Regions from separate parts of the Xanthomonas sp. NCPPB 3570 genome, predicted to be linked through region 2. Evidence: riboswitches for the same ligand, from Rfam matches in the RefSeq annotation. Region 2 holds a riboswitch; the other holds the start of a gene.
What was found. A riboswitch is a leader RNA that binds a small molecule or an ion and turns the genes downstream of it on or off. The one in region 2 is predicted to bind cobalamin.
Positions count from the first base shown of each region.

Region 1: another riboswitch for cobalamin. It lies ahead of btuB (TonB-dependent vitamin B12 receptor); the one in region 2 lies ahead of metE (5-methyltetrahydropteroyltriglutamate--homocysteine S-methyltransferase).

Region 1 is NZ_CM161513.1:4,250,885-4,265,591, reverse strand. It holds gene fabB (beta-ketoacyl-ACP synthase I) at 1-55, opposite strand, end outside; gene fabA (3-hydroxyacyl-[acyl-carrier-protein] dehydratase FabA) at 55-570, opposite strand; gene dinB (DNA polymerase IV) at 771-1,841, shown strand; gene gph (phosphoglycolate phosphatase) at 2,144-2,797, shown strand; gene btuB (TonB-dependent vitamin B12 receptor) at 2,983-4,854, opposite strand; cobalamin riboswitch at 4,969-5,186, opposite strand; gene AC1PLR_RS18300 (TfoX/Sxy family protein) at 5,212-5,640, opposite strand; gene AC1PLR_RS18295 (GAF domain-containing protein) at 5,637-6,119, opposite strand; gene bioD (dethiobiotin synthase) at 6,240-6,929, shown strand; gene AC1PLR_RS18285 (phasin family protein) at 7,199-7,576, opposite strand; gene queD (6-carboxytetrahydropterin synthase QueD) at 7,858-8,217, opposite strand; gene AC1PLR_RS18275 (DEAD/DEAH box helicase) at 8,394-9,758, opposite strand; gene AC1PLR_RS18270 (fumarylacetoacetate hydrolase family protein) at 10,104-11,093, shown strand; gene maiA (maleylacetoacetate isomerase) at 11,183-11,839, shown strand; gene AC1PLR_RS18260 (IS110 family RNA-guided transposase) at 12,271-13,242, shown strand; gene AC1PLR_RS18255 (PilT/PilU family type 4a pilus ATPase) at 13,742-14,707, opposite strand, start outside.
Region 2 is NZ_CM161513.1:4,614,897-4,629,603, forward strand. It holds gene AC1PLR_RS19945 (SPOR domain-containing protein) at 1-92, opposite strand, end outside; gene AC1PLR_RS19950 (type III pantothenate kinase) at 220-957, opposite strand; gene birA (bifunctional biotin--[acetyl-CoA-carboxylase] ligase/biotin operon repressor BirA) at 954-1,919, opposite strand; gene AC1PLR_RS19960 (hypothetical protein) at 2,075-2,356, shown strand; gene AC1PLR_RS19965 (M90 family metallopeptidase) at 2,323-3,111, shown strand; gene AC1PLR_RS19970 (DUF1501 domain-containing protein) at 3,292-4,482, opposite strand; gene AC1PLR_RS19975 (DUF1800 domain-containing protein) at 4,512-6,095, opposite strand; gene AC1PLR_RS19980 (ATP-binding protein) at 6,305-7,675, opposite strand; gene AC1PLR_RS19985 (response regulator transcription factor) at 7,758-8,441, opposite strand; gene AC1PLR_RS19990 (PepSY domain-containing protein) at 8,514-8,897, opposite strand; gene dusA (tRNA dihydrouridine(20/20a) synthase DusA) at 9,311-10,330, opposite strand; cobalamin riboswitch at 10,475-10,728, shown strand; gene metE (5-methyltetrahydropteroyltriglutamate--homocysteine S-methyltransferase) at 10,940-13,231, shown strand; gene AC1PLR_RS20005 (choice-of-anchor X domain-containing protein) at 13,470-14,707, shown strand, end outside.

The DNA.
Region 1 (14,707 bases), 360 kb from region 2:
GATCGTTGCCCAGACACGACGTGATGCCCATTCCGGTAATGACCACGCGCCGCATCAGAACGCCTCCGTCGACGTGAACAGGCCCACGCGCATGTCCTTGGCGGTATAGATCTCGCGCCCGTCCACCGACATGCGGCCGTCGGCCACCGCCATCACCAGCTTGCGGTTGATCACCCGGCTGATGTCGATCTCGTACACCACCTGCTTGGCGGTGGGCAGCACCTGCCCGGTGAACTTCACCTCGCCCACGCCCAGCGCACGGCCACGGCCGGGCGCGCCCAGCCAGGTCAGGAAGAAGCCGGTCAGCTGCCACATCGCATCCAGGCCTAGGCAGCCGGGCATCACCGGATCGCCGATGAAATGGCAGCCGAAGAACCACAGGTCCGGGCGGATATCCAGCTCGGCGCGGATCACGCCCTTGCCGTGCGCGCCGCCGGTCTCGTCGATGGCGACGATGCGGTCGAACATCAGCATCGGATCGTTGGGCAGGCGCCCGGCGTCGGCGCCGAACAACTCGCCGCGTGCGCTGGCGAGCAATTGCTCGCGCGAATAGGAAGACAGACGACTCATGAGCGGAAGATTTCCAGGCGAGACAGTCGAGGCGCGCAAGAGTGCATGAGCCTTGCGCGTTCAATCAAACGTTTTATCCGTACGCACGCGTAGTGTCGGCAGCGGCGGTGGCGCGCGCACTGCGCCGGATCAAGGCGCGCATTCTCAGTCCGTGCGCAGTGCCGGGCTTATCATGCGCACACCGTTCGCAGGCGTAGGGTATGGGGTCGATGCGCAAGATCATTCACGTCGACATGGATGCGTTCTACGCGTCCGTGGAGCAGCGTGACGATCCGGCGCTGCGCGGCAAGCCGGTGGTGGTGGCCTGGCGCGGCATGCGCTCGGTGGTGTGCGCCGCCTCCTACGAGGCGCGCGTGTTCGGCGTGCGCTCGGCGATGCCGGCGCTGCGCGCCGAGCGGCTGTGCCCGGACGCGATCTTCGTGCCGCCGGATTTCGCCCGCTACAAGGCGGTGTCGCGGCAGGTGCGCGAGATATTCCAGCGCCACACCGACATGATCGAGCCGCTGTCGCTGGACGAGGCCTATCTGGACGTCACCGCGCCAAAGGGCGAATTGCGCACCGCCACCGAGATCGCCCAGACCATCCGCGCGCAGATCCGCGCCGAAACCGAACTGACCGCCTCGGCCGGGATCGCGCCGAACAAGTTCTTGGCCAAGATCGCCTCGGACTGGCGCAAGCCCGACGGCCAGTTCGTGATCCGCCCGCATCGCGTGGAGGCCTTCCTGACCCCGTTGCCGGTGAACAAGGTGCCCGGCGTGGGCAAGGTGATGGAGGCCAAGCTGGCGGAACTGGGCATCGCCACCGTGGGCGACCTGCGCGCGCGCAGCGAGGCCGAACTGGAAGCGCGCTTCGGCAGCTTCGGCCTGCGCCTGTATCAACGCGCGCGCGGCATCGACGAACGCCCGGTGGAGTCGGATCAGCCGGTGCAGTCGATCTCCTCCGAGGACACCTTCGCCGAAGACCTGGCGCTGGACGCGCTGGAGCCGGCGATCCGGCAACTGGCGGAGAAGACTTGGAACGCCACCCGCCGCACCGAACGCATCGCGCGCACGGTGGTGCTGAAGCTGAAGACCGCGCAGTTCCGCATCCTCACCCGCAGCTTCACCCCCGAGCAGCCGCCGGAGTCGCTGCAGACCTTGATCGACATCGCCCTGGCGCTGCGCGCGCGCGTGGACCTGCCGGCATCCACCCGCTACCGCCTGGTCGGCGTGGGCCTGTCCGGCTTTCACGAGCCCACACCCGCACAGGCGCAGGGGCGCTTGTTCGGTTGAGGTGATCACGCACGGCGGTTCTGCTTGGTACGTGGATTGAAACGGGTTGTCGCCGTCGTGGAGGATGCCAAGTTGGCAGCCGCATCCTCGCCGTGCGTGGATTGAACGCCAAGGGAGACGCGAGTGAACCGGGAACGTGGCCTTTGCCCATCCCGCGTCGGGACTGAAGTCCCTCCCACATGTGCGTGCAAGGATTGGAAACACGGACTTCATCGTCTGGCCATGCTGATCGGCCTTGCCGCGACCGCGTACCGCCCGTGCGCCACCTACAATGCACACTTCTTCCCCTGTCCTGGCACGACATGATGTTTCCGTATGCAGTGGTGGTGTTCGATCTCGACGGCACCCTGGTCGACAGCGGCGCCGACATCGCCGAGGCACTGAACCGCACCCTGGTCGACTTCGGCCTGCCGCGCGTGCCGGAGGCAACCGTGCTCGGCTGGATCGGCGAGGGCGTGCGCAAGCTGGTCGAGGCCGCCTGGCGGCATGCCGGCGACGCCACGCCGCTCGATACGGTGATGCCGACCTTCATGCGCCACTACGCCGAGTGCCTGTTGCGCAGTCCGCGGCTGTACCCCGGTGCGGCCGAAGCGCTGACGCAGTTGCACGCGGCTGGGGTGACGCTGGCGCTGTGCACCAACAAGCCGTCGGCGATGGTGCCGCCGCTGCTGCGCCATCTGGGCGTGGCCGACCGGTTTTCTGCCGTGCTCGGCGGCGACAGCCTGCCCGAGCGCAAGCCCAGCCCGGCGCCGTTGCTGCACCTGGCTCAGCAGTTCGCGCAGCCGCCGGCGCGCTGTCTGATGGTCGGCGATTCGGGGACCGACCTGCAGGCCGGGCACGCCGCCGGCATGCCGGTGGCGCTGGTGCGCTACGGCTATCCGCGCGACCTGGATCTGGCCACCGCCGATGTGGTGCTGCTGATGGATGATCTGCGTGAGCTGCTGCAGTTGCGCTGAGCGATGGCAGCGCAGCGCCGCGGTGCCACGCGAAGATCGGAATGTCGTTGTAGGAGCGGCTTCAGCCGCGATGGGCTTTCCCGATAAAGCCCATCGCGGCTGAAGCCGCTCCTACGAAAAAGACGCGTGTGATGTCTGAGCTGTCGCGTCGCGCCACGCCTTCCGGCGCAGCGCGACGCATGGCGTCAGCGCGCCGCCGGCGCGTAGCGCAGGGTCAGCGCGTATTCGCGGCCCGGCTGGTTGTACCAGTTCACCGTCTGGTAGTCGCGATCGAACACGTTGCTGGCCTTGGCCTGCAGCGTCCAGTCCGGGGTGAACGCGTACTCCGCGCGCAGGTCGACGGTGCCGTAGCCGGCCAGGCGCACGCGGTTGGCCGCGTCGTCGAAGCGGTGGCCGCTGCCGAACACGGTGACGCCGAGCTTGACCGGGCCGATGCCGCGGTCCACGTCCAGCCGCGCGGTGTTCTGCGCGCGGCGCGCCAGCCAGTTGTCGCGATTGTCGCCGTCGCTGCGGTTGCGCGGATCGGTGTGGCTCAGCTGCGCCGACAGCTCCCAGCCGGCCAGCAGCGCATAGCCGGTCAGTTCGGCGCCGCGGATGCGCGCCTCGTCCACGTTGACCGGCAGGAAGCTGATTGCGTCGTAGGAGATCAGGTCCTTGACCCGGGTCTCGTAGGCGTTGAAGGTCCAGTTCCAGCTGTCGGCGTACTGCGCAATGCCGAGGTTGCCGCTCTTGGAGCGCTCCGGCTTCAACGCCGGGTTGCCGGCGAACGGGTAGTACAGGTCGTTGAAGGTCGGCGCCTTGAAGCCGGTGCCGACGCTGGCGGTGAGCTTGAGGCCATGCGCCAGTGCCAGGCCCCAGCCGAGGCTGCCGGTGGTGTGCTCGCCGAACTGTTCGTTGTCGTCGCTGCGCACGCTGGCCTGCACCTGCTGCGCGCCGAAGCGGCCCTGGTACTCGGCGAACACCCCGGTGTTGTCGCGGCTGTCGACGTCGAAGGCGGTGGTGCTGGTGACGTGCTCGCGCTGCCAGTCGCTGCCGACGCTGAGCAGGTGGCCTTCGGCCAGGCTGATGTCGCCCTGCAGCGCGGCGGTGTCGCGGCGGCTGTCGAAGGTGCTGATGAAGCTGCGGGTGCGTGCGCCCGGCGCACGGTAGTAGCTGTCGGCGTCGTCGACGTTGCGGCCCAGTTGCGCGGCCAGGTGCAGGCGATCGGAGGGCGTCCAGTCGAGCTTGCCGCTGAACACCTGCTGGGTGTTGTCGGCCTCGTTGCCGGCGAACAGCGGATCGCCGTCGTATTCGTTGCGGCTGTCGATGTTCAGCGCCTGGCCTTCGACGCGCAGGGTGTCGGTCAGCGCGTAGCCGCCGCGCGCGCTCAGCGAGACGTTGCGGTAGCCGTCGCGGTCAGGCTGGTCGACGAAGCAGCCGGCGAACAGCGTGGCCGAGCCGTTGCAGGCATTGATGCCGTCGGTCTTCTGGTAGCCGCCCTGCACGGCCAGCCAGCCGCGCTCGCCGCGGTTGCTGAAGCCGGCGCCGGCCTCGCGCAGGCCATGGCTGCCGCCGCCCAGGCTCAGGTTCTGCTGGAAGCCCTGGCCGCCGCGGCGGGTGAAGATCTGGATGACGCCGCCGATCGCGTCGGAGCCGTACAGGCTCGAGCGCGGGCCGCGCACGATCTCGATGCGCTCGATCTGGCTCAGCGGCAGGTCCTGGAACGCAGCCAGGCCGGCGCTGGCCGAGCCGATGCGCACGCCGTCCACCAGCACCAGCACGTGGTCCGATTCGCTGCCGCGCAGGTTCAGCGTGGTCAGCTTGCCCAGGCCGCCCTGGTTGGAGACGCCGATGCCGGCGCGGCCCTGCAGCAGCTGCGCCAGCGACGTGGCCTGGCTGCGCTCGATCTCGGCGCGGTCGATGACCTGCGCCGGCACCACGCTGTCCTCCACGGAAATCTGGGTGCGGGTGGCGGTGACCAGGACCTGGTCGAGGTCGGTGGCGGCATCGGCGGCGTGGGCCAGCGCGGGCAGGGACAGGGCGGACGCGATCGCGACCGAAAGCGGGCGGGACGACATGGGTGGCAACTCCGGCGCGCGGCTGCGCGCTGTGACGGCAAGGGAGTCGCGAACGGAAGGTGCAAGCGGACGGCGCCGGACACGGCGCGGCACGCCGCGACGCCCTCCGCATCGCAACCAGTGAACTGCAAGGCCGGTCTCCGGGCTGGCGATCAGGGAGGCGGACCTCCCGGCTGCGACGCCTTCCCATGCCCAGGGCACAGTGGCGCAGGTCGTCAGCGCGGATCGCTTACCGTTGCGGGGGCAGCGCCGGCCTTGTCGCAAGACGCACCGGCTTCCCGTTTCAACCCGCTGGCCGGAGCCGGCGGGTCACCTTGAAGCGGCGCGATTGTACGCGATCGCCGCTGCCCGCGCGGCTCAGTCTGCGTGTGCGCCGTGGCCGTCGTCGTCGCCGTGATGGTCGCTCACCGGCGTGTCGTGCGGGTCCTGCGCGTAGGCGCCGTCGGCGTCATCGTTGCCGTGCGTGTCGTCGCGGTCGAAATGGGTGGTCGCCACCGGCCCGGCGACCGGCAGGCCGCGCTGCGCCGGCAGCGCCGCCGTTGCGGTTTCCAGCTCGCCCAGCAACTGCGCGCGCCGCGCCTCGGACAATTCCTGCCAGTGGCAGCCGCTGAGCGCGCCTTCCAGCGAATACAGCAGGTTGAGGCTGGGCTTGAAGCCGGCGCGCTTGACCTTGACGAAGGCGCCGACCGCACCGGCCGCCTCCAGGTCCTGCTGCGTGCGCACGCCGACCTGGCGCAGCCACGCCGCGCTCTTGGGGCCGATGTTGCGCAGCTTGGTGGTGCTCATCGCAGGCTGTCGACGAAGACCTGGGCGATCGCTTCCAGGCCGCGCTGATCGTCGGCGTCGAAGCGGGCCAGGTCGGGGCTGTCCAGGTCGAACACGCCGACCAGCGCGCTGTCGCGCAGCAGCGGCACCACCAGTTCCGAACGCGAGGCCGCATCGCAGGCGATATGCCCCGGGAACGCCTCCACGTCGTCGATGCGCTGGGTCTGGCCGCTGCTGGCGGCCGCGCCGCACACGCCCTTGTGCAGCGGAATGCGCACGCAGGCCGGCAGGCCCTGGAACGGCCCCACCACCAGTTCCTTGCCGTCGTAGAGGTAGAAACCCACCCAGTTCAGCCGCGGCAGCGCGTGATACACCAGCGCCGCCAGATTGGCGGCATTGGCGATGCGGTCGGGCTCCCCGGCGACCAGGGCGCGGGCCTGGTCGAGCAACTGGGCGTACTGTTCCGGCTTGCTGCCGGTGAGCGATGACGAGGCGAACATCGCGCGAGTCTAGCAGCGCGCTGCCTCCGCCGGCACCGCGGCGGCTGACGCGCGCGGCGGGCCCGGCTATCCTGCGCGCCGCCGCGCGTCCCGCCGGCCAACCGACAGGGTTTCGCTCGCATGGCTGTTCCCGCCTTCTACGTCACCGGCACCGATACCGGCATCGGCAAGACCATCGCCAGCACCGCGCTGCTGCATGCCTTGCGTGCGCGCGGCCAGCGCGCGGTGGGCATGAAGCCGGTGGCCAGCGGCTGCACCCGCGAGGCCGAGGGCTGGCGCAACGAGGATGCACTGGCCCTGCAGGAGGCCAGCACCCCACGCCCGCGCTATGACGATCTCAACCCGTACGCGCTGCCGTTGCCGCTGGCGCCGGAACTGGCCGCCGCCGATGCCGGCGTGCAGCTGGAGCTGGCGCCGATCGCGGCCGCGTTCGAACGTCTGCGCGCGCAGGCCGACGTGGTGGTGGTGGAAGGCGTCGGCGGCTGGGCGGCGCCGCTGTCGGCGACCCTGGACCAGGCCGATCTGGCGCGCGCGCTGCGGCTGCCGGTGGTGCTGGTGGTCGGCCTGCGCCTGGGCTGCCTCAACCACGCCCGGCTCAGTGCCGCGGCGATCGCCGCCGATGGCCTGCAGTGCATCGGCTGGATCGGCAACGAGATCGATCCGGCGATGGAGCGCATCGACGACAACATGGCGATGCTGCGCACGCGCCTGCCGATGCCGTGCTGGGGGCGCCTGCCGTACCGTCCGCAACCGCAGGCCGAGCAGTTGGCGGCGGAGTTGCAGCCGTGGGCGGGACTGTCGCCCGGCTGATTTACTGCGGGGGCGGATGTTGTGGGAGGGACTTCAGTCCCGACGCCTCACCGATGAAGCATCGGTGCGGCAGCTTTTTCCTCAAAGAAAGCCAGGAACGCCGAAACGCGCGAAATCGGCGAATCCCCAATCCCAACGCCCGAATCCCGCCCATAAAAAAGGCCCGGTAGAGGGAGGGATCTACCGGGCCTTGGGGTTGCACGGGGGGAGGGACCCATGCAGACCGAGGGTGCGTCGGGCGGCGGACCGCAGCGACGTCGAATCGGGTGTTACTTCGCGGCGGGCTTGGCCTTGGGCGCGGCCTGTTCGGTCGCCGCCTCGAACTGGTGCTTGGCGAGCTGGCCGATGGCCTCGGAGGTCTTCAGGCCCAGGCCGAACACTTCCTGGTTGGCCGTGGCCAGCCGCTCGAAGTTGTCGCGGGCGACCTGCAGGCCCTTCGGCCACAGCGCCTGCACGGTGCCCAGGTCGCGCGCCTCGGTCAGTTCGCCGAGGAAGCCGGTGGTGGCCGACACGTTCTTCTCGAAGGTCTTCAACTGCACGCCGAACACGCTCTCGGCGCTCTCCAGCGCCAGGCGGTTGGCACGCGCCGCGGCAGCGGCGAACTGCTGGGTGTAGCTGCTGAACTGGTCGTTGAATTGAGCGGACATCATGCAACTCCGTTGGAATGCCGACTGCTGTTGCAGTGCAACATACGCCCATTCTGCTGCGATGCAACAAAATTTTCTGAAGCCGCTCAGGATTCGTTCAAACTACCTTTCTGATCAATGGCTTGCCAAAATTCCACCAGCCCCGCGCTGGGCGCCTCCGCGCCTCCGGCGGGCGCCAACTGCGCGCGACGAGGAACAGGCGGGCCGTCACTGGAGGCTCTCGGTCGTCGCAGTGCCGCTCTTACGATTCCCGATTCCCCACTCTCCATTCCCGGCTTTCTTCAACCCGGCCCGCGATACCGGCACCCAGAAGTGCAGGTCTCGTGCACCACCACTTCGCTCAGCAGCGGCAGCGCCGGCTTGAGCCGGTCCCAGATCCACATCGCCAGGCGTTCGCTGGTCGGGTTGTCCAGGCCTTCGATGTCGTTGAGGTAGTGGTGGTCGAGCTGGTCGTAGAGCGGGCGGAACGCCGCCTTGATGTCGCCGAAATCCATGACCCAGCCGCTCTCGGCGCCGGGTTCGCCGCTGACGTGCAATTCGATGCGGAACGAGTGCCCGTGCAGGCGCGCGCACTTGTGGCCGGGCGGCACGTTGGGCAGGCGGTGCGCGGCTTCGAGGGTGAAAACTTTGAAGATATCCATGGGTGGCATTGTACGGTCAGGGGTGGAGCGGCATGGCGCGGTGCGGGGCGCGCGAAACGCACGACGTGGCGTGCTGCAGGGCTGGCGACAGGCGCGTGATGTCCGGGCAGAGCGGACAAAAAAGGCCGCCCCGAAGGGCGGCCTGGGTGCGTGCGAGGCGCTCGGCCGCCGATGGCTCAGCGCGGCGCGGCAGGGCGGTTGCCGCCGTTGCCTTGGCGGCGACCCTGGCCCTGACGGCGCGCGCCGTCGGCGTGGTTGCCGCCGGGCTTCTTGCTGCCGGCGTGCGCATGCGCCGGCGCATCGCCGTGCCCGCGGCGGGCATGGCTGCCGCGGCGCGGCGGGCGCTGGCCGCCCGGACGCTCGTCCGGCGGGTTGTTGTTGCCCCAGCGGATCGGCGTGACCGGTTCGAAACCGGGCACGTCGCGGATGTCCATGTCGCGCTTGAGCAGGCGTGCGATCGCGCGCAGCAGCTTGGCCTCGTCCTGCGCCACCAGCGACACCGCCTCGCCCTGCGCGCCGTTGCGGCCGGTGCGGCCGATGCGGTGCACGTAGTCCTCGGCGACCATCGGCAGGTCGTAGTTGATGACCTTGGGCAACTGGTCGATGTCGATGCCGCGCGCGGCGATGTCGGTGGCCACCAGCACGGTGATCCGGCCGGCCTTGAAGTCGCCGAGTGCGCGCAGGCGCTGGCCCTGGCTCTTGTTGCCGTGGATCGCCGCGGCCTTGATCCCGGACTTGTCCAGGAACGTGGTCAGCTTGTCGGCGCCGTGCTTGGTGCGGGCGAACACCAGGGTCTGCTTGCGCGAGTCGGCGGCCAGCAGGTGCAGCAGCAGTTCGCGCTTGCGCGCGCCGTCCACCGGGTGCACGCGGTGGGCGATGGTGTCGGCCACGGTGTTGCTCGGGGTCGCCTGGATTTCCTGCGGGTCGCGCATGAACTCGCGGGCCAGCTGCTTGATGCCTTCCTCGAAGGTGGCCGAGAACAGCAGGGTCTGGCGGTTCTGCCGCGGCAGCTTGGCGAGGATGCGCTTGATCGACGGCAGGAAGCCCATGTCGAGCATGCGGTCGGCCTCGTCCAGCACCAGGATCTCGATGCCGGACAGGTCCACGCTGCGGCGCTCGAGGTGGTCGAGCAGGCGGCCCGGGCAGGCGATCAGCAGGTCCACGCCACGGCGCAGCGCGTCGAGCTGGTTGCCCATGCCCACGCCGCCGTAGATGGTGGCGCTGGGGATGCGCAGGTACTTGCTGTAGCCGCGCAGGCTGTCGTGGACCTGGGTGGCCAGTTCGCGGGTCGGGGTCAGCACCAGGGCGCGCGGCTTGCGCGGGCCGGCGCCCACGGTCTGCGGCGAGGTGCCCAGGTGCTGCAGCAGCGGCAGGCCGAACGCGGCGGTCTTGCCGGTGCCGGTCTGCGCACCGGCCATCAGGTCATGGCCTTCCAGCGCGACGGGGATGGCCTGCGCCTGGATCGGGGTGGGGGTTTCGTAGCCCTGCTCGGCCAGCGCGCGCAGCAGGAAGGGCGCAAGGCCCAGGGATTCGAACGACATGAGAATGCTCCGGATAACGCGCCGACGCCGGGACGGACCCGGCGCGCAGGCGCAAGTAGGTGAGGCTCGGAGCGTTCCCGTGAACCGCGCTGCGAGAGGGTGGATCAACCCGCAGCGCGAGGCTGGGGTTCGTCGGCACCACGAAAGGCGTCGGGCGGGGCGGGCGAGTCGGATCGTTGCGATCCTGGCCTCGCCGGCGGTCCCTGAGGGAAACGGACGGCCGCATGCAGACCGGGGCAGTGTACCTGAATTGGCGCGCTGCACAAAATGCAGGTCCGTTTCAGTTGAAACCAAGCCGCCGTCTGGCCGTACAATCGCCGGCTCAGCCCCCAGCACTGGACGGACATGAAGCTAGGTTCCCTGAAGGAAGGCGGTCGCGACGGCACCCTGATCGTCGTGTCCCGCGATCTGACCCGCGCGGTGCGCGCCACCGGCATCGCGCCGACCCTGCAGCGCGCGCTGGAGGACTGGAGCAACCTCGCCCCGCGCCTGAACGCCCTGTCCGAGTCGCTCAACGACGGCAGCGCCGACGGCCAGTTCGACCTGGACATGGCGGCCCTGGCGGCACCGCTGCCGCGCGCCTACGAATTCCTCGATGGCAGCGCCTACCTGCCGCACGTCGAACGCGTGCGCCGCGCGCGCGGCGCCGAGGTGCCGGAGAGCTTCTACACCGACCCGCTGATGTACCAGGCGGTCAGCGCCGGCTTCTACGGCCCGCGCGATGCGGTCAAGGTGGTCAGCGAGGACTACGGCATCGACCTGGAGGCCGAGATCGTGGTGGTCACCGACGACGTGCCGATGGCGGTGACGCCGGCGCAGGCCGCCGCGCACATCCAGTTGATCGGCCTGGTCAACGACGTGTCGCTGCGCAACCTGATCCCGCCGGAACTGGCCAAGGGCTTCGGCTTCGTGCAGTCCAAGCCGCGTTCGGCGCTGTCGCCGGTGTTCGTCACTCCCGACGAACTGGGCGAGGCCTGGCAGGGCAACAAGGTGCACCTGCCGCTGCTGACCCACATCAACGGCACCTGGTTCGGCGCGCCGGAAGCCGGCGAGGACATGCAGTTCGATTTCGCGCAGCTGGTCGCGCACGCGGCCAAGACCCGCCCGCTGGCGGCCGGCGCGGTGGTCGGTTCGGGCACCATCGCCAACCAGGACACCGCGCGCGGCGCCTCCTGCTTCGCCGAGCAGCGCACCGTGGAAACCCTGCGCGACGGCAAGCCGAGCACGCCGTACATGTCCTTCGGCGACGTGGTGCGGATCGAAATGCTGGACCGTGACGGAGTGAGCATCTTCGGCGCGATCGAGCAGCGCATCGAGCAGGCGCCGCTGCCCTGACCCGGCCGGCGGCGGTGCCGGGGCGACCGGCGGCGCCGCAGCCCAGGTGTCCACCGGTATCGTTGTCGATTGCGCAGACGGAGGCGGGCATGGACGAGGCACTGCAGCTCTACACCTACTGGCGCTCCAGCGCCGCGTATCGGGTGCGCATCGGGCTGGAGTTGAAGGGGCTGGCGTACCAGTCGCTGCCGGTGCATCTGGTGCGCGACGGCGGCCAGCAGCACTCGCCGGAGTATGCGCGGCTGAACCCGCAGGAACTGGTGCCGACCCTGTGCCACGACGGCCAGCCGATCCGCCAGTCGCTGGCGATCCTGGAGTACCTGGACGAGCGCTGGCCGGAGCCGCCGCTGCTGCCGGACGCGCCGATCGACCGCGCCCGCGTGCGCGGCCTGGCGCAACTGATCGCCTGCGACATCCACCCGCTCAACAACCTGCGCGTGGCGCAGTTCTTCGAGAGCGCCTGGAACGTGCCACAGCCCGAGCGCGAGGAGTGGATGCGGCACTGGATGCAGGTCGGCTTCGACGCGCTGGAGCAATTGCTGGCCGAGTCGCCGGACACCGGCAGTTTCTGCCACGGCGAGCAGCCGGGCCTGGCCGATTGCTGCCTGGTGCCGCAGCTGTACAACGCGCGCCGCTTCGGCGTGGACCTGCAGGCCTATCCGACCCTGGAGCGGATCGAACGCGCCTGCCTGGCGCTGCCGGCCTTCGACGCGGCACGCCCGGAACACCAGCCCGACGCGCAGTGAATTTCACTGTGTCGTAGGAGCGGCTTCAGCCGCGACCGGTCTGTCGGCATGCGCGACAGATCGAAGCTGCCGCCATGCCTGCCGCCCCGCGGCGACCGCCACTGGACCCCCGGTTCGCCGTTGCCGCCGACGCTGCGGGACCAGCGCGACCAGGCGTCTGCGAACGCCCGGTCGCGGCTGAAGCCGCTCCTTGTATCTGGACATGAGGCCCCCGCGGCGTTATGTCTTCCGACTGATCATCGGAGCAGTGCGGGAAGCCCAGTCGCTCCTAAAGCCACGAGCTTGCATTGTAGATTGGCTCCCGCATTGCGCATGCTGGCCCATCGGTGTCCGTACGGTATCCAGAGTCCGCCGCTGGCGTGAACTCGCATCCACAAGGCAGGACCGGGCGCAGCGGTGATCGTGTTCACCCTACGATGGAGGAATTCCCCATGTCCCCAGTCGTCGGTATCGACGTCGCCAAACACAGTTTCGATCTGGCCATCGATCTGGCCAACGGCAAGTACCGCACCAAAGCCAAGCTTGCGAACGATCCCACGGGGTTCCAGACCCTACGCACGTGGCTGCAGACCCACGCGCAGGCGGACAGCTGGATCGTGATGGAAGCCACCGGCACCTACCACGAGGCGCTGGCCGAGTTCGTGCACGCCTTGGGCTACCGGGTGTGTGTCCTCAACCCGGCGCAGACGGCGCTGTATGCGCGCAGCCAGCTGACTCGGGTCAAGACCGACCGGAGCGACGCCAAGCTGATCGCCAGCTATGGCCTGCGCCATGCGTCGCAATTGCGGCCGTGGCAGCCCGATCCGCCGGCCCTCAAGCATCTCAAGGCGCTGGTGCGCCGCCGGGACGACCTGCTGCAGATGCTGCAGATGGAGCGCAATCGCCTGGATGTCGCCGCGCCGGTGGTGCGCGACTCGCTGCTGGAGATCATCAGCCAGCTCCAGGCGAGCATCGCCCAGATCGAACGGGCCATTGACGACCAAATCGACCAGGATCCGACCCTGCGCGGGCAGCGCGAGCTGCTGGTCAGCATCGACGGGATTGCCCACAGGAGCGCAGCGTTGTTGCTGGCGGAGCTTGGCAACGTGGAGCGCTTCTCTCACGCCTCGGCGGTGACTGCCTTTGCCGGGTTGAATCCACGGCTGCAGGAGTCGGGTAAGCGCCAGGGCCAGGTCTGCATCTCCCGCACCGGCTCCCCACGCCTGCGCGCCGGCCTGTTCCTGCCGGCCTTGGTCGCCATGACCCACAACCCGGTCGTGCGCGCGCTCAAACAACGCCTGCGCGAACGCGGCAAGGCCAACAAGCAGATCATCTGCGCCGCCATGCGCAAGCTGCTGCATATCGCCTACGGCGTGCTCAAATCCCGCACGCCCTTCCTCCCTCAAAAGGCCCTTGCCTGTTAGAGGGGAAGACGGTATCTACGAAGTCGCTCCCACACGCGCTTGCGGCGAACTCACTGGGTGCACTGTGGGAGGGACTTCAGTCCCGACGCGCAGATGCGTGGAAGTGGCGTTTGCCTCGGCAGGGGCACCCCCCGCGGCGACCGCCGCTGGATCCCCGGTCCGCCGTTGCCGCCGACGCTGCGGGACAGCGCGACGGGCGTCTGCGAACGCCCGGTCGCGGCTGAAGCCGCTCCTACGAGGTCGCTTCCACAGGCGCTTGCGGCGAACTCGCTGGGTGCACTGTGGGAGGGACTTCAGTCCCGACGCGCAGATGCGTGGAAGTGGCGTTTGCCCCGGCAAAGGCGGCCCCGCGGCAACCGCCGACGGACCCTCCGGTCCGCCGTTGCCGCCGTCGCTACGGGACCGGCGCGACCAGGCATCTGCGAACGCCCGGTCGCGGCTGAAGCCGCTCCTACGCGCCCATTCCTGCATAGGCGCCGCATTGCTTGCGGCGATGCGCTCAGACGAAGCCGTGGGTGATGCGCGGCGCGGCGCTGGGGCCGCTGTCGTAGTCGGCGTAGGGGTCGTGTTCGCCGCTGCCGCCTTCGGACAGGCGGAACTTCAGCGCCAGGCCGTCGCGCGAGTCGGCCGCGCGCAGCGCTTCCTCCTGCTCGATCTGGCCCTGCTTGACCATGCGGAACAGGCACTGGTCGAAGGTCTCCATGCCGTCTTCCAGCGACTCCTCCATCGCCTGCTTGATCTCGTGGACCTGGCCGCGCCGCAGCAGGTCGCGGATCATCGGGGTGTTCAGCAGCACTTCCGAGGCCGGCCGGCGGCGGCCGGTGTTGTCCTTGACCAGGCGCTGCGAGATCACCGCGCGCAGGTTCAGCGACAGGTTCATCAGCACGTTCTTGTGCGCGCTCTCGGGGAAGAAGTTGAGGATGCGCTCGATGGTCTGGTCGGCATTGTTGGAGTGCAGGGTGGCCAGGCACAGGTGCCCGGTCTCGGCGAAGGCGATGGCCGCCTCCATGGTCTCCGCGTCCAGGATCTCGCCGATCAGGATTACGTCCGGCGCCTCGCGCATCGCGTTCTTCAGCGCGTTGTGGAAGGCGTGGGTGTCCAGGCCCACCTCGCGCTGGTTGACGATGGACAGCTTGTGCTTGTGCAGGTATTCGATCGGGTCCTCGATGGTGAGGATGTGCCCGGTGGTGGTGCTGTTGCGGTAGTCGATCATCGACGCCAGCGAGGTGGACTTGCCCGAGCCGGTCGAGCCAACCACCAGGACCAGCCCGCGCGGGGTCATGATCACGTCCTTGAGCACCTGCGGCAGGTGCAGTTCCTCGATGCTGGGGATCTTGCTGCGGATCGCGCGGATCACCATGCCGACCTCGCCGCGCTGCTTGAACACGTTGACGCGGAAGCGCCCGGCGTCCTGCAGGGCGATGGCCATGTTCAATTCCAGCTCCCGCTCGAACTGCGGCACCTG
Region 2 (14,707 bases):
ACCGACGGCGGGGTCGGCGGCTGCATCGCCCACCACACTGCGACGCCGAGGTTGAGGATGGTCAGGACGACGAGCAGGGCGCGAACGAGCATGGCCGGATTCTAGAGCGTGCGATGCAGCTTGGGAGAGACAGTGAGGTCCGGGTGGCAGATGGCTGCCTCGGCGCAACCTCCGCCGCCGCCACGCCGCACTGCATCGCGGCCGCCAGCGCTGGCCTGCTCAGGCGGCACCGGCCGCTGCATGCGCCTGCGCCCACAACGCCAGCCCGTCCAGGACCAGCGCCGGGCGCTGCTCGGCTGGCGGCAACGCATGCAACAGCGGTGGCACGCCGCCGCCATGCAGCAACAGCCGCGGCCGTCGCCCCAGCACGGCCTCGCCCTGCTGCAGGCTGCGTTCGATCAGCGCGACCGCGGCGCCGTCGCAGCCGGAGGCCAGGGCGTCGGCGGTGTCGGCGGCGAACTCGTGGTAATCGCCGCCCTCGGCCGGCAACTGCGCTGCCTTCTGCTGCAGGGCCTGGCGCATCACCGTGGGCGAGGGCGCGATGCGGCCGCCGTGATGCAGACCGTCGCGATCGAGCAGGTCCACCGTCAGCGCCGTGCCCACCCCCACCACCAGCACGTCGCCGCCGCCATGCGCGGCGAGCAGGGCCAGGAACCGGTCCACGCCGAACGCCTGCGGCCGCGCATAGGCGATGCGGACCCCGGCGCAGACGGCCTCGGTCCGCGCCACCTGCACCTGCGCGAAGCGACTGCGCAGTGTCTCCAGCACGGTTGCGGTCAGGGCCGGCGCGGCGACGCTGGCGACATAGGCGATGTCGCCCTGCGGCAGGGCCGCCACCGCCGCCGCGTCCATGGCTTCGGCCCCATGCGGCCAGGCCTGCACCGTGCCCGCCTGACCGCTCTGCAGCGCGGCGAACTTGAAGCGCGAGTTGCCCAGGTCGAACAGCCAGTCGCTCATGCCGCCCTCACGCTGACATCGCCCGCATGCACCGGCAGCTCGCCGTCGGCGAAGGCCACGCGCAGCGCGCCATCCTCGGCCAGCCCCAGCGCCACGCCTTCGCGCACCTGGCCGCCATCGTCGATGCGCACCGCACGTCCGGCCAGCAGATCCAGCGCGGCGTAGCGCGGCAGGAACGGCGCCAGGCCTTCGGCGTCGAACAACGCCAGCGCCGGCAGCAACTGCGACAGCACCGTCGCGGCGATCGCATTGCGCGACACGGTGCCACCGGCGAGCCGGGTCAGGTCGGTCCAGGGCTGGTCGATGTCCGCGGCAGTGGCCGCCGGCATCGCCACGTTCAAGCCCAGGCCGATCACTGCCCGCGCCGGCCCGGCGAACTCGCCGCCGCCTTCCACCAGCAGGCCGCCCAGCTTGCGCCCGTCGGCCAGCAGGTCGTTCGGCCACTTCAGCCCGACCGTGGCGAATCCGGCCGAACGCAGGGCTTCGGCCACGGCCACGCCGGCCGCCAGGCTCAGGCCGCCCAGTCGGCCCAGCCCGCCCTGGAAGCTGCGCGCCACCGACAGGTACAGATGCGCGGCCAGCGGCGAGGCCCAGACCCGGCCACGGCGGCCGCGCCCGCCGGTCTGGCGCTCGGCCAGCAGCACCGCGCTGCCCTGCGCCGGCGCCGGCCGCTGCAGCAGCGTCGTGTTGCTGGAGACCAGGCTCCAGGCGATCTCCAGGCCGGCCAGTTCGGTGCGCGCCGGCGCAGTCAGCCCAGCCCGGATCGCTGCGGCGTCGAGCAGTTCCAGCGGCCGCGCCAGCCCATAGCCCTCGCCGGCCCGGCCCTCGATCTCCACCCCGGCCGCGCGCAGCGCCTGAATGCGCTTCCACACCGCCGCCCGGGTCAGCCCGCAGGCGCGCGCCAGGGCATCGCCGGACAGGGGGCCCTTGCTGAGCCTGGCCAACAGTTCGCGCTCGTCCAACGCCGGTTCCATCGCCTCGTTTCGCCCCCGGGCGCGCCGTTGCGCGACCTCGTAAACCGAAAAGTATGCGGCAACGCCCCCCGGGCGCCCAGGGCCGGCGCCCTGCAGCGGGTGAAAACCGCGTTAGAATCGGGATTCACCGCCGCTCGCCCTGGATGCCGACGATGCGCCGTTCCCTGCCCTGCCTGCTCCTGTTGCTGCTGCCCCTCGCTGCCGCCCACGCGTCGAATGTGCTGGCGGAGAAGCCGCACACCGACTGCACCTACGGCGACGCGGCCGATGCCGACAACACCCCGACGCGCCCACCCGCGACGCTGCATGCGCCGTCCTCCACCAAGCCGGCCTCGACCACCACGGGCGGCGGCAGCGACAGCGACCTGGTGCCGCGCATGCGCATGCCGAAGTGGCACAGCTTCCTGCCGGGGATGTTCCGCTGATCCCACGCTGGCTGCGCGGGCTGTGGTCCAAGCCTGCTGCCATCGATGACGCCACCTGGCAGGCCGTGCGCCGCGACTGCGCCTGGGTTGCCGCCCTGGATGCGCCGCGCGAACAGCGCCTGCGGGCGCTGGCCAGCGAATTCCTGCACCGCAAGACCATCTCGCCGCTGGGCGGTCTGCAGCTGGACGCCCGCCAGTGCGGCCTGCTTGCCGCATTGTGCTGCCTGCCGCTGCTGGAGTACGGCGTCGACGGCATGCGCGGCTGGTCGCAGCTGCTGGTCTACCCGGACGCATTCCGCGTGCAGCGCAGCCATGTCGATGCGGCGGGCGTCCTGCACGAGTGGGAAGACGAACTGATCGGCGAATCCTGGGACAGCGGCCCGTTGATCCTGTCCTGGGCCGACGTGCAGGCCGACCTGGACGATCCGCGTGCCGGCTACTGCGTGGCGGTGCACGAGATGGCGCACAAGCTCGACGTGCTCGACGGCGTCCTGGACGGCACGCCGCTGCTGCCGCGCGCCTGGCAGCGGCAATGGGCCGACGATTTCCAGCGCAGCTACGACGCCTTCTGCGCGCGCGTGGACCGCGGCCGCGCCAGCGAGATCGACGCCTACGCCACCGAAGCGCCGGAAGAGTTCTTCGCGGTGGTCAGCGAATATCACTTTTCCGCGCCAGAGCGGCTGCAACGCGAGATGCCGGAAGTGGCGGCGCATCTGGCGCGGTTCTATGGGCCGTCGCCATTCGCTGTGGACTGAGCGGCCATCGCGCCTTGAGGCATCGCGTCAAGACGTCGCTGTGCTGAACGTGACAAAGCATGCGTTACGGGGAGTCGAGCGCATAACGCGTCGGGACTGAAGTCCCTCCCACAGTGCACCCGTCGCGGCTGAAGCCGCTCCTACAGGACATTTTCGAATCCCTTGGTCGCGAAGAACGCCTCACACCAACTTCAGATCCCGCGCATGCGCCTGCGGAAACACCTTCTGCAGTTGCGTCGGCGACAGGCCCCACATGCGGCCGAGCAGGCCGGCGAACATGTCGCGGTAGTTGGTCAGCACCGGGTAGTCGCGGTCCTGGAACAGCTTGTCCTTGCTCACCGCCACCTGCTCGCCGGCGATGCGTCCGCCGTTGACCCCGCCGCCCAGCACCCAGTACGTGGTGCCGTGGCCGTGATCGGTGCCCTTGTCGCCATTCTCGCGGAAGGTGCGGCCGAACTCGGACAGCACCACCACCACCGTATTGCGCCACTCCGGCCCCAGCGCCTCGGCATAGGCCGACAGCCCCTCGGACAGGTTGGCCAGGTTGTTGGCCAACGCGCCGTCGGTGCTGCCCTGGTTGACATGGGTGTCCCAGCCGCCGACATCGACGAAGCCGAGCCGGTAGCGCTCGCGCATCAGCGTGGCGATGCGGCGGGTCTCGTCGGCGAAGGTGCGCGCGCTGGCGGCGCCGCGGTTGGCCTGCTGCATCTCGTCGCGCAAGGCCTGCGAGACCTGCTGGCGCAGGGCCAGGCCATCGTGCGCGGCGCTGGCCAGCTGCGTGCCGTGGTACATGCCGGCGAGGATGTCGGCCTGACGCTGGTCGAAGGCCGGGGTCGGATTGCGCTTGAGCGAGAGATTGGGAATGTCGCCGCCGCCCTGGAAGCTCAGCGGCAGCGAATCGGTGAAGGCGATCGACGGCGTGCCGGTGGCTACCTGCGACAGCCGCGCCAGGAAGCCGGTGCGGTAGTCGCTGCGCTGCCCGGCCGGCTGTCCGGCCTCGATGCTGTCCTGGGTCTCGAAGTGGCTGCGCGACAGGTCGTCGGTGCCGGCGAAGGGCACGAACGCCAGCTGCTTGTCGTTCCACAACGGCATCAGCGTGTCGCGCAGCCGCGGGTTCAGGCCCCACTGGCTATCCAGCGCAATGGCGCTGTTGGGATTGGCCGGATCCGGCCTGGCGATCGCCAGGCTCGGCCGCGAGGCGTAGTAGAAATCGCTGGCGTACGGCACCAGCAGGTTGTTGCAGTCGTAGCCGCCGCGCAGGAACACCACCAACAGGCGCGGCGACGGCGCCGGTGCGGCGAACAGGCGCCCGGCGAACGGCAGGCTGGCCGCAGCGGCGGCGGACGCGAGCAGGAAGCGGCGACGGTGCATGACGGAACTCCGGGCGGCGAAGGCCGCAGTCAGCGGTAATTGAAGTCGGGGGACGCCAGCAGGTAGCCGTTCCACTCCTGCTGCGAGCGCGCCTGCGCCAGCGCCTGGCGCGTGGCATCGCTCAGTTGCGGCTCGATCGCGTGGTAGTACAGCGGGGTGCTCAGTTGCGGGAAACCACCGCGCTGCTGTCCGTCGACGGTGAACAGCTGGGTGTTGCCGTTGCCGATCGCGCGCGCGATCTCGAAGCGCTGCGCCATCTGCCCGGAGCTGTTCCAGGCACTGGACTGCAGCGACCAGCCATCGGGCGTGATCCGTCCGAAACTCGGCTCGCCCATCTGGTTCAACCAACCCAGCAGCGGCTGCGGATTGACGATGGTCTGGCCGTCGTAGGCCAGGCGCAGCGCCGAGACCAGGAACCGATAGGGGTCCTTGAACTTGTGCGGCGCGCCGGCGGCCATCTCCGGCGCGGTGAACATCACCTGCAGCACCGCGGCGATATCGCCATCGCTGCGCTGGAAGGTGCGCGCCATCTTCTCCACCAGCGCCGGCGGCGGATCGTCGGCGACGAAGTACTCGGCCAACTGCCGCGAGATGAAGTGCGCGCATGCCGGCTGGCGCACGATCAGTTGCACCGCGCGCTCGACCTCGTCGAAGCCGCCGCCGGCAATGCGCTGGCCGAGCAAGGTCTTGTCGCCGGGTTCGTGCCGCGCCGGATTGAATTCGAACGCGCCGCGGCGCACATACTGCGCCTGCAGCGCCGGCGGCAGCTTCGGCGGACCGTCGCGGTCGACCGGCGCGATGCCGACGCCGGTCAGGATCAGCGCCAGTTGCTGCACGTCCTTCTGCGTGTAGCCGGCATCGACGCCGAGGGTATGCAACTCCATCAACTCGCGCGCGTAGTTCTCGTTGACCTTGCCCTTGGCGTTCTGCGCGTTGTCCAGGTACTCCAGCATCGCCGGACTCTCCAGCGTCGCCATCACCAGGTCGGAGAACTTGCCCAGGGCATGCGGACGGATCGCGTTGTCGGCGTAGTCGGCCACGGTCCAGTGCAGGCGGCCCTTGTCGGCGAACACGCTGAAATGATTGAGCCAGAACCACACCATCTGCTCGCGCAGTTGGTCCGGCGCGTAGATCGCACGCAACAGCTGCGCCTGCCGAGCCTGGTTCAACAGCAGATCGCCGCGCTGCTGCGCAGCCTTCTTCGCCGCGACCTTGGCATCGCCGTCGGGCATCGCCTTGATCGCCTGCTGCGCGGCGGCCTGCTGCTTGAGCAGTTCCTGCACCGGCGTGTGCAATGCCGCGTAGCCGTCCAGTTGCGCGCGCACCGGCGCCGGCAGCGCGGCGTCTCCGGCATCGGCCTGCAGTTGCTCGCGCAGGAAGCGCTTGCGGCCGTCGTGCTCGAACTGGGCCACGCTGGCGCTGTCCAGGCCGATGGTCATCGACTGCAGCCAGCGCGCGTCGTCGCGCTTGATCACCTTGTCGGTGGCGGCAATGGCACCGACGGTGAACAGCACCAGCAGCGCCGACAGCAGCAGGCGCTGGGTGTGGCGCAACACACGCCGGCCGCGCACGCGCAGACGCGTTGCTGCAGGACGATGCCGGGGTACGGGCATGCGGGGCTCCTGGACGAAAAGCGGCGTGAAGACCGGCGCAGTATCGCCAGCTGGGCGCCGGTCGCGTTAAGCCACTGTCGGAAACCTCCCGGTCATTTGCACGGGATTCACCTGCTGCTGCGGTGCAGCGCTGCCGCGTGGGTCGACCGGATGTCGGGCCTGTAACACCGTGGGATACGGGTCTCAGCTGGCCGGACCTGTTCCTGCGCCTACAGCCCCGGCGGCAGAGTGACGAGGAAACGCGCCCCGCCCAGTTCCTCGGAGCGGCTCACCTGCAGTTCGCCGCGGTAGCCCTTGACCAGGTCCTGCACGATCGCCAGGCCGATGCCGTGGCCATGCACGCGCTCGTCGCCGCGCACGCCGCGCTGCAGGATGTGCGCCACTTCCTCCGGGGCGATGCCGGGGCCGTCGTCCTCCACGGCGATGATCAGGCCGGCGCGGCGGCTACCGGCGGCCGGCTCCGGGCGCACGCTCAGCAGCACCCGCCGGCGCGCCCACTTGAACGCGTTCTCCAACAGGTTGCCGAGCAGCTCCTGCAGGTCGCCGGGCTCGCCATGGAAGCGCGCGCTCGGCTCGATGTCGAACTCGCACAGCACGCCCTTGGCCGCGTAGACCTTCTCCAGGCCGCGCACGATCTCCTCGGCGTTGGGCTCGATCGGCAACGGTGCGGCGAACAGCTTGTGGCCGCTGGAAGCGGCGCGCGCGAGTTGGTAGGACACCAGGTTGTTCATGCGCCGCAACTGCACGTCCAGTTCTTCGCGCAGCTCCGGCCCCTGCGCGCCGCTGTCGAGCTGGGTGCGCAGCACCGCCAGCGGGGTCTTCAGGCTGTGCGCCAGGTCGGCCAGGGTGTTGCGCTGGCGGTCTAGGTTCTCGCGCTCGCTCTCGATGAAGGCGTTGATGCTGTCGGTCAGCGGCTCCAGTTCGCGCGGGTGGCGATCGCCCATGCGCATCGCTTCGCCGCGCTGCACCTTGGTCAGTTCGTTGATCACCCGGCGCAGCGGGCGCAGGCTCCATTGCAGGATGAAGGCCTGCAACACCAGCAGGATCAGGCCGGCGCCGCCGAGGTTGAACCACACCCGGCCGCGGAACACGCGCAGCTGCGCACCCAGCGCGCGGGTGTCCTCCATGATGTAGATGGTGACCGGGGTTTCCTTGTCGCGGCGCACGTAGGCCAGGCCGATGCCGTAGCGGTAGACCTCGCCCTCGCTGCCGTCGATCTGGGTCATCGGCCAGGGCCCGTCGAAGGTTTCCTGGCGCGGTTCGAGCATGCCGCCGCGCGGCGGCAGCGGGCCCTCGCTGGACATCGAGATCCAGCGCTCGTTGGGCATCACGATTTGCGCGTACAGGCCGCTGCCGGGCCGGTCGAAATGCGGGTCCGGCGGCGGCTTGTCGTTGTTGATGTACAGCGAGCCGTCGCGGGCTACGTCGATGTTGTTGGCGTAGGCGGTGGCGTAGCTCTTCAGGCGCTCGCGCAGGTTGCTCAGCGCGGTGTCGGCGAACGCCTGGTCCAGCGCATAACCTGCCGCGGCCAGGAACGCCAGCAGGCTGAGGCTGGCGGCGAGCAGCTGGCGCGCCTGCAGCGAACGCGGGCGCCAGCGCTTGTACCACCTGGGTCGTGCCGCCACGCGGTCGCTTCCTCGGTGTGCTCGCCGGCGCCTGCGATCAGCCTTCGGTGCGCGGAATCGCGAACCGGTAGCCGCGGCCGCGCACGGTCTCGATCGGCTTCAACTCGCCGTCCGGGTCCAGCTTCTTGCGCAGGCGGCCGATGAAGACTTCCAGCACGTTGGAGTCGCGGTCGAAATCCTGCTGGTAGATGTGCTCGGTCAGGTCGGCCTTGGAGACCAGTTCGCCGGCATGCATCATCAGGTACTCGAGCACCTTGTACTCGTAGCTGGTCAGGTCGACGTTGCTGCCGCTGACGCTGACGGTCTGCGCCGCCAGGTCCAGCGCGACCGGGCCGCATTCCAGCGTGGGCTTGCTCCAGCCGGCGGCGCGGCGCAGCAGCGCATTGACGCGCGCCAGCAGCTCTTCGACGTGGAACGGCTTGACCAGGTAGTCGTCGGCACCCTGCTTGAGGCCTTCCACCTTGTCCTGCCAGCTGGAACGCGCGGTGAGGATCAGCACCGGGAACTTCTTGCCTTCGTCGCGCAGCGCCTTGATCAGCTCCATGCCCGACATCTTCGGCAGGCCGAGATCGATGATGCCCACGTCGAAGGGCACTTCGCGGCCCATGTACAGGCCTTCCTCGCCGTCCTGCGCCGCATCCACCGCAAAGCCTTCGCGCTTCAGGCGAGCGGCCAGGGTCTCTCGCAGCGGAGCTTCGTCTTCGACCAGAAGGATACGCATAACTCTCCCTAGTAACTTACAGGTGGCCGTTGGCCGGGGCGGTGTGTGGAACCTGAACCGAACTATCCGGACTCACGGGTGATCGTCGCGTGGTGGCTCGGGAGGCTCGCCCGACCGCGGCGCCCGCGGCGGTACCGCACGGCCAGGTTGCGGATCGTCCATGTAGCGTACCCGCCCACGGCCGTCCATGTACTTGACGCGGTTGATGTCGCGGCCATCGAACGGCACGCGCTCGGCGCCGAGGATCTGCCCGCCGGTGGAGCGCTGCACCCGACGCACCGCGTCGGACAGCGAGCTGCCGCCATAGTCCCGGTTGCGCCCCGCATCGCGCTCCGGCGGCGCCATCACCCCCGGCATGGGCGGCTGCTGCGCACGGCCATGGCCAGCCGCGACCGACGCCAGCGCGAGCGCGAACACAGCGGCGAAGCGGTAGTGGCGGGAAGCGGAAGAAGTCACGACGGGCATCCTAACGGACTGATCGGAAACGTTCAAAACTTGTGAAGCGCGACACCTCGCGGGAACGATGGCGACCTCGAGAAATCGAGGCAAATTCTTGATTTTTCGGGGTGAATCCGGTCTGAACTTTTCCGGGCGCCACGGGCGACATTCAGTCAAATGAACCTGCCGAAGACCGATGCAAGGGCCGCGCCAGCGCTCTGGAGAGGCCCTCGCCAGGTACTTCAGGGCGTCTCCCTGCAGGCAGAGACTAGTCGGCGGACCCTGAACAGACTCCCTGAACGAGCAGAGGGAAAGTGGGATCCGGGTCCACCACCGAGCAGGCCGCCATGTCGTCGGATGCCTCCGCGCGGAGGCGATGACGGCCCGCCGCCACGCAGCAGCTACGGTCCGAAGACGCTCCCTGGATCGGCTCAGGCCGCCGCGCGCGCCGCCCCGTCGGTGACCGCCAGCGCCCGCTCCAGCAGTGCCCAATCGGCCCCGGGGCGGTGCGCCCCTTCGCTGAGCACCTGGCGGAAGGCACGCCCGCCGGGCTGGCCGTGGAACAGCCCGAGCAGGTGCCGGGTGATGTGCTTGAGCGCCAGACCTTCGGCCAGGCGTGCCTCGACGTAGGGACGCAGCGCGCGTAGCAGTTCCGCGCGCGGGCGCAGCGCGGCGCCGGTCAGGGCCGCGTCCAGCCGGTGCAGGACGTAGGGGTCGTGGTAGGCGGCGCGGCCCAGCATCACCCCGTCCACCGCCTGCAATTGCGCCTGCGCCGTCTCCACCGCAGCCAGGCCACCGTTGAGCACCACCTGCAGTTGCGGCCGCTCGCGCTTGAGCCGGTACGCCCAGTCGTAGCGCAGCGGCGGCACTTCGCGGTTCTCCTTCGGCGACAGGCCCTGCAGCCAGGCGTTGCGCGCATGCACCACGAACAGCCCGCAGCCGGCCGCGGCGACCTGGTCGACGAAGGCCAGGAACACCGCGTAGTCGTCGTCCTGATCCACGCCCAGCCGGCACTTCACCGTCACCGGGATGTCCACCGCCGCGACCATCGCTGCCACGCAGTCGGCGACCAGCGCCGGCTCGCGCATCAGGCAGGCACCGAAGCGCCCGGCCTGCACCCGGTCGGACGGACAGCCGCAATTGAGGTTGATCTCGTCGTAGCCCCAGTCCTGGCCGATCCGCGCCGCCTGCGCCAGCAGCGCCGGCTCGCTGCCGCCGAGCTGCAGCGCCAGCGGATGCTCGGCCGCATCGAAATCCAGCAACCGCGCGCGATCGCCCAGCACCACCGCATTGGCGTGCACCATCTCGGTGTACAGCCGCGCCGACGGCGCCAGCAGCCGGTGGAAGACCCGGCAATGGCGGTCGGTCCAGTCCATCATCGGCGCCACGGACAGCCGCAGCGAGGCGGCGTAGCGCGCGGGGAGATCGGCGGCGGGGAGCGGAAGCATCATCGGCACGGCGGACGGGCGCCACCGGCCGTCTGCCGCAGCGCCAGGTCATTGGCTTAGGGATCAATAGCTTACACGTTCGCGACAAACGCTGCCGGGCCGAGCCCGCAAAACACACCTGGCCCTTGACCGCCCGCCGCATCCGGCCTATCGTGCGCTCGCCGAAGGTATTCATCGCTTCATTCGGATGAAGGGATGAATTTAAACGGGAATCCGGTGACGGCCGGCGCCGCAAGCGCCTGCCCATTCCGGAGCTGCCCCGCAGCGGTGAATGGAAACGACCTCCGTCAATGGCACTGGGCCGGCGCATGCCGGCCTGGGAAGCGACGGACAGTAGGTGCGCAGCCAACGTGGTGCGCGTGTCCATCAGCCCGAATACCGGCCCCGGCCGGAGGACCGTGCGTCCTCCGATTCGACCTGGCGCCTCCGCGGGGAGGCGGCCGGACCGCGACCCGGCCTTGCGCCGCGCCGCGCCGTCCGCCTGCCCGCGCGGTACCGGTTCGCCCGCGGGGGCGAAGGTCGCTGGCGTGGCGGGCGGTCCGTGCGAACGGGGCGCGCGGCGCGCGGTTCCTTCGTTCCTCAATGCCCTTGAACGCAATGAGGAAACGCAACATGACGATCGTGACCAACCTGGGCTTCCCGCGCATCGGTGCGCGGCGCGAGCTCAAGCAGGCGCTGGAACGCTACTGGCGCCGCGACATCGACGGCGCGCAACTGCAGGACACCGCACGCGAGCTGCGCCTGCGCCACTGGCAACTGCAACGCGAGGCCGGGGTGGACGTGCCGCCCAGCAACGACTTCAGCCTGTACGACGCGATGCTCGACACCGCGTTCCTGTTCGATGCGATCCCGCAACGCTACCGCGCGCTGGCCGATGCCGATCCGCTGGCTGGCTACTTCGCGATGGCGCGCGGCACCCAGGAACACGGCCTGGACCTGCATGCGCTGGAAATGACCAAGTGGTTCGACACCAACTACCACTACCTGGTGCCGGAGCTGGCGCGGCGCCAGCACTTCCGCCTGCGCGGCGACAAGCCGGTGGTGGAGTTCCTGGAAGCCAAGGCGCAGGGCATCCAGACCCGGCCGGTGCTGATCGGGCCGGTGACCTTCCTGGCGCTGTCCAAGACCGTGGACGGCAGCGACCGCTGGGCGCTGCTGGACAGCCTGCTGCCGGTGTACGCCGAACTGCTGCAACGCCTGCACGCGGCCGGCGCCGGCTGGGTGCAGCTCGACGAACCGGCGCTGGTGCTGGACCTGGACGAGGCCGCACGCGCCGCCTATCGCCGCGCCTATGATGTCCTTGCGCAGGCGCCGCGGCCGAAGCTGCTGCTGACCAGCTACTTCGGCGAGTTGGGCGACAACCTCGACCTGGCGATGGCGTTGCCGGTGGACGGCATCCACGTGGATCTGGTGCGTGGCGTGGCACAACTGGACGCGGTGCTGCAGGCGCTGCCGGCCGGGCGCGTGCTCTCCGCTGGCCTGGTCAACGGCCGCAACGTGTGGCGTACGCCGCTGGACAACGCGCTGACCCTGGCCCGCTACGCCGCCGGCCATGTCGGCCGCGAGCGGCTGTGGCTGGCGCCCTCGTGCTCGCTGCTGCACGTGCCGGTGGATCTGCAGCAGGAGACCAGGCTGGACCGCGAACTGGTCGGCTGGCTGGCCTTCGCCAGGCAGAAGCTGCAGGAACTGCGCACCCTGGCCGATGCGCTGGACGACCAGCCGCAGGCGCAGGCCGCGCTGGACGCGGCGCGCGATGCGCTGGCCAGCCGTCGCGCCTCCACCCGCGTGCACCGCGCTGAGGTGGCGCGGCGGGTGGACGCGCTGACCGACGACGCCGGCCGCCGGCAGTCGCCGTACGCGCAGCGCCGCCAGGCACAGCAGGCGGCGCTGCGGCTGCCGCTGTATCCGACCACCACGATCGGCTCGTTCCCGCAGACCGAGCAGGTGCGGCAGGCGCGCGCGCAGCACAAGGCCGGCAAGCTCGACGATGCCGCGTACGACGCGTTCCTGGCGGCCGAGACCGAACGCTGCGTGCGTGCGCAGGAGCAGCTGGGACTGGACGTGCTGGTGCACGGCGAGTTCGAGCGCAACGACATGGTCGAGTACTTCGGCGAGCAGCTCGACGGCTTCGCCTTCACCCGCCACGGCTGGGTGCAGAGCTACGGCTCGCGTTGCGTCAAGCCGCCGATCATCTACGGCGACGTGCAGCGCCCGGCGCCGATGACGCTGCGCTGGACCCAGTACGCGCAGTCGCTGACCGAGCGGCCGATGAAGGGCATGCTGACCGGGCCGGTGACAGTGCTGCAGTGGTCGTTCGTGCGCGACGACCAGGAGCGCGCGCAGACCTGCCGGCAGATCGCGCTGGCGCTGCGCGACGAGGTGCGCGACCTGGAGGCGGCCGGCATCGGCGTGATCCAGATCGACGAGCCGGCGATCCGCGAAGGCCTGCCGCTGCGGCGTGCCGACTGGCAGGCGTACCTGGACTGGGCGGTGCAGTGCTTCCGCATCGCCGCGGCCGGCGTGCGCGATGCCACGCAGATCCATACTCACATGTGCTACTCGGAGTTCAACGACATCATCGAGGCGGTGGCGGCGATGGACGCGGACGTGATCTCGATCGAGACATCGCGCTCGCGCATGGAACTGCTGGATGCCTTCGTGCGCTTCCGCTACCCGAACGCGATCGGGCCGGGCGTGTACGACATCCACTCGCCACGCGTGCCGAGCACGCAGGAGATGGTGGAGCTGCTGGAGAAGGCGCGCGCGGTGCTGGATCCGCAGCAACTGTGGGTCAATCCGGATTGCGGGCTGAAGACCCGCGGCTGGGCGGAAACCCGCAACGCGCTGCAGGCGATGGTGGCGGCGGCGCAGCAGTTGCGCAGCCAGCACGCGCAGGCGGCGTGACCTGGCGATGCCCGGCGCCAGGTGCGCCGGGCATCGCGATGGCTGCAGCATGTCCGGCATCCCAGTTCGGCGTGCATTGCTGCATTGCGTCTTTGTCCGGCAATGTGCGCTGGCTATAACCACAGGCGAACGCGTGGCGAGGGGGCGCTGCGTCCTCGCCGACGTGCTGCCGGCGGCGCAATGCGTCGCGGCTCCGGCATGCACGTCTGCTTCTCAGCACCGCCAGGGAGAGCGCGTCATGCCGAAGCTGTCGAACCTGTCCGCCGTCTGCGTCCTGTGTCTCGTTGTCCCCGCCGCCGCACTGCACGCGGCCGAACTGATTCCCAAACAACTGGCCGGCCCGCCCGAGGAGTTCGCGCAGATGCGCGCACCCGCCCCGGCGGAAGCGGCGATCCTGTCCAAGAGCGCGTTGCTGCCGGTGGAATTCTCCGCCGCGCGCAGCGGCGGCCCGGCGCAATGGCAGACCACCCTGCCGGTGGAGAACGGCAAGCTGCGCTTCGTGGTGCTGTCCGGCGAACACGACTGGCAACCGCGCCTGAGCGCACCGGCCACGGCCAGCGCACGCATGGGCACGGCCGCCGCCACGCCGATGCTCGCGCCCAGCGCCAAGGCCACCCAACTGGGCGCCGGCGGCGCCGCGCTGCCGGCTCGCGAGTACCACGTGGACAGCGCCGCCAACGGCGACTGGACCCTGACCCTGCAGGCCGATGGCAGCAATACGGTGCAGCGCGGCTATGTGCTGATGGAAGGCGACCCGCGCACGCAACTGGCGTCCTATCCCAGCGACCGCGCGCAACTGCAGCGCGGCCAGCGTATCGGCCTGACCGCCCTGCTCGGCGGCATCGATGCGCAGGGCGGCGTGTCGCTGGCGCGCAGCGCCGGCAGCGGCCGCATCGACACCGCACAGCTGCGCGTGATCGCGCCGGACGGCTCCGTCAGCCAATGGCCGATGGCCGACGACGGCCGCCACGGCGACGGCGCCGCGGGCGATGGCGTGTATGCCGGCGACTTTCCGGCGACGGCCACCGGCACCTACATCGCGCAGGTGGTGGTGCATGGTCACGACGCCGGCGGCCAGGCCTTCGTACGCACCAGCGAGCACGTGCTGCCGGTGCTGGACACCACCTTGCGCATCAATGCCGATGCCGTCGCCGCCAGCGCACAGCCCGGCACCCGGCTGACCCTGCCGATCCCGGTGCGGATCGGCGGCGGCCAGGCGCCGGCGCACTACCGCGTGCTCGGCGAACTGTGGGGCACCGGCCGCGACGGCAGCGCGGTGCCGGTGGCCTGGCTCGGCGGCATGCTGGCGCCGCAGGACGGACGCCTGCCGCTGAGCGTGGACGAACGCTGGATCGTCCGCGCCGGCGCGCGTGCGCCGTTCACCCTGCGCAACCTGCGCGTGGAGGATCCGGACAACTTCGTGCCGCTGGCCACGCGCGCGACGCTGCCGCTGACCCTGCCGGCACTGCGTCGCAG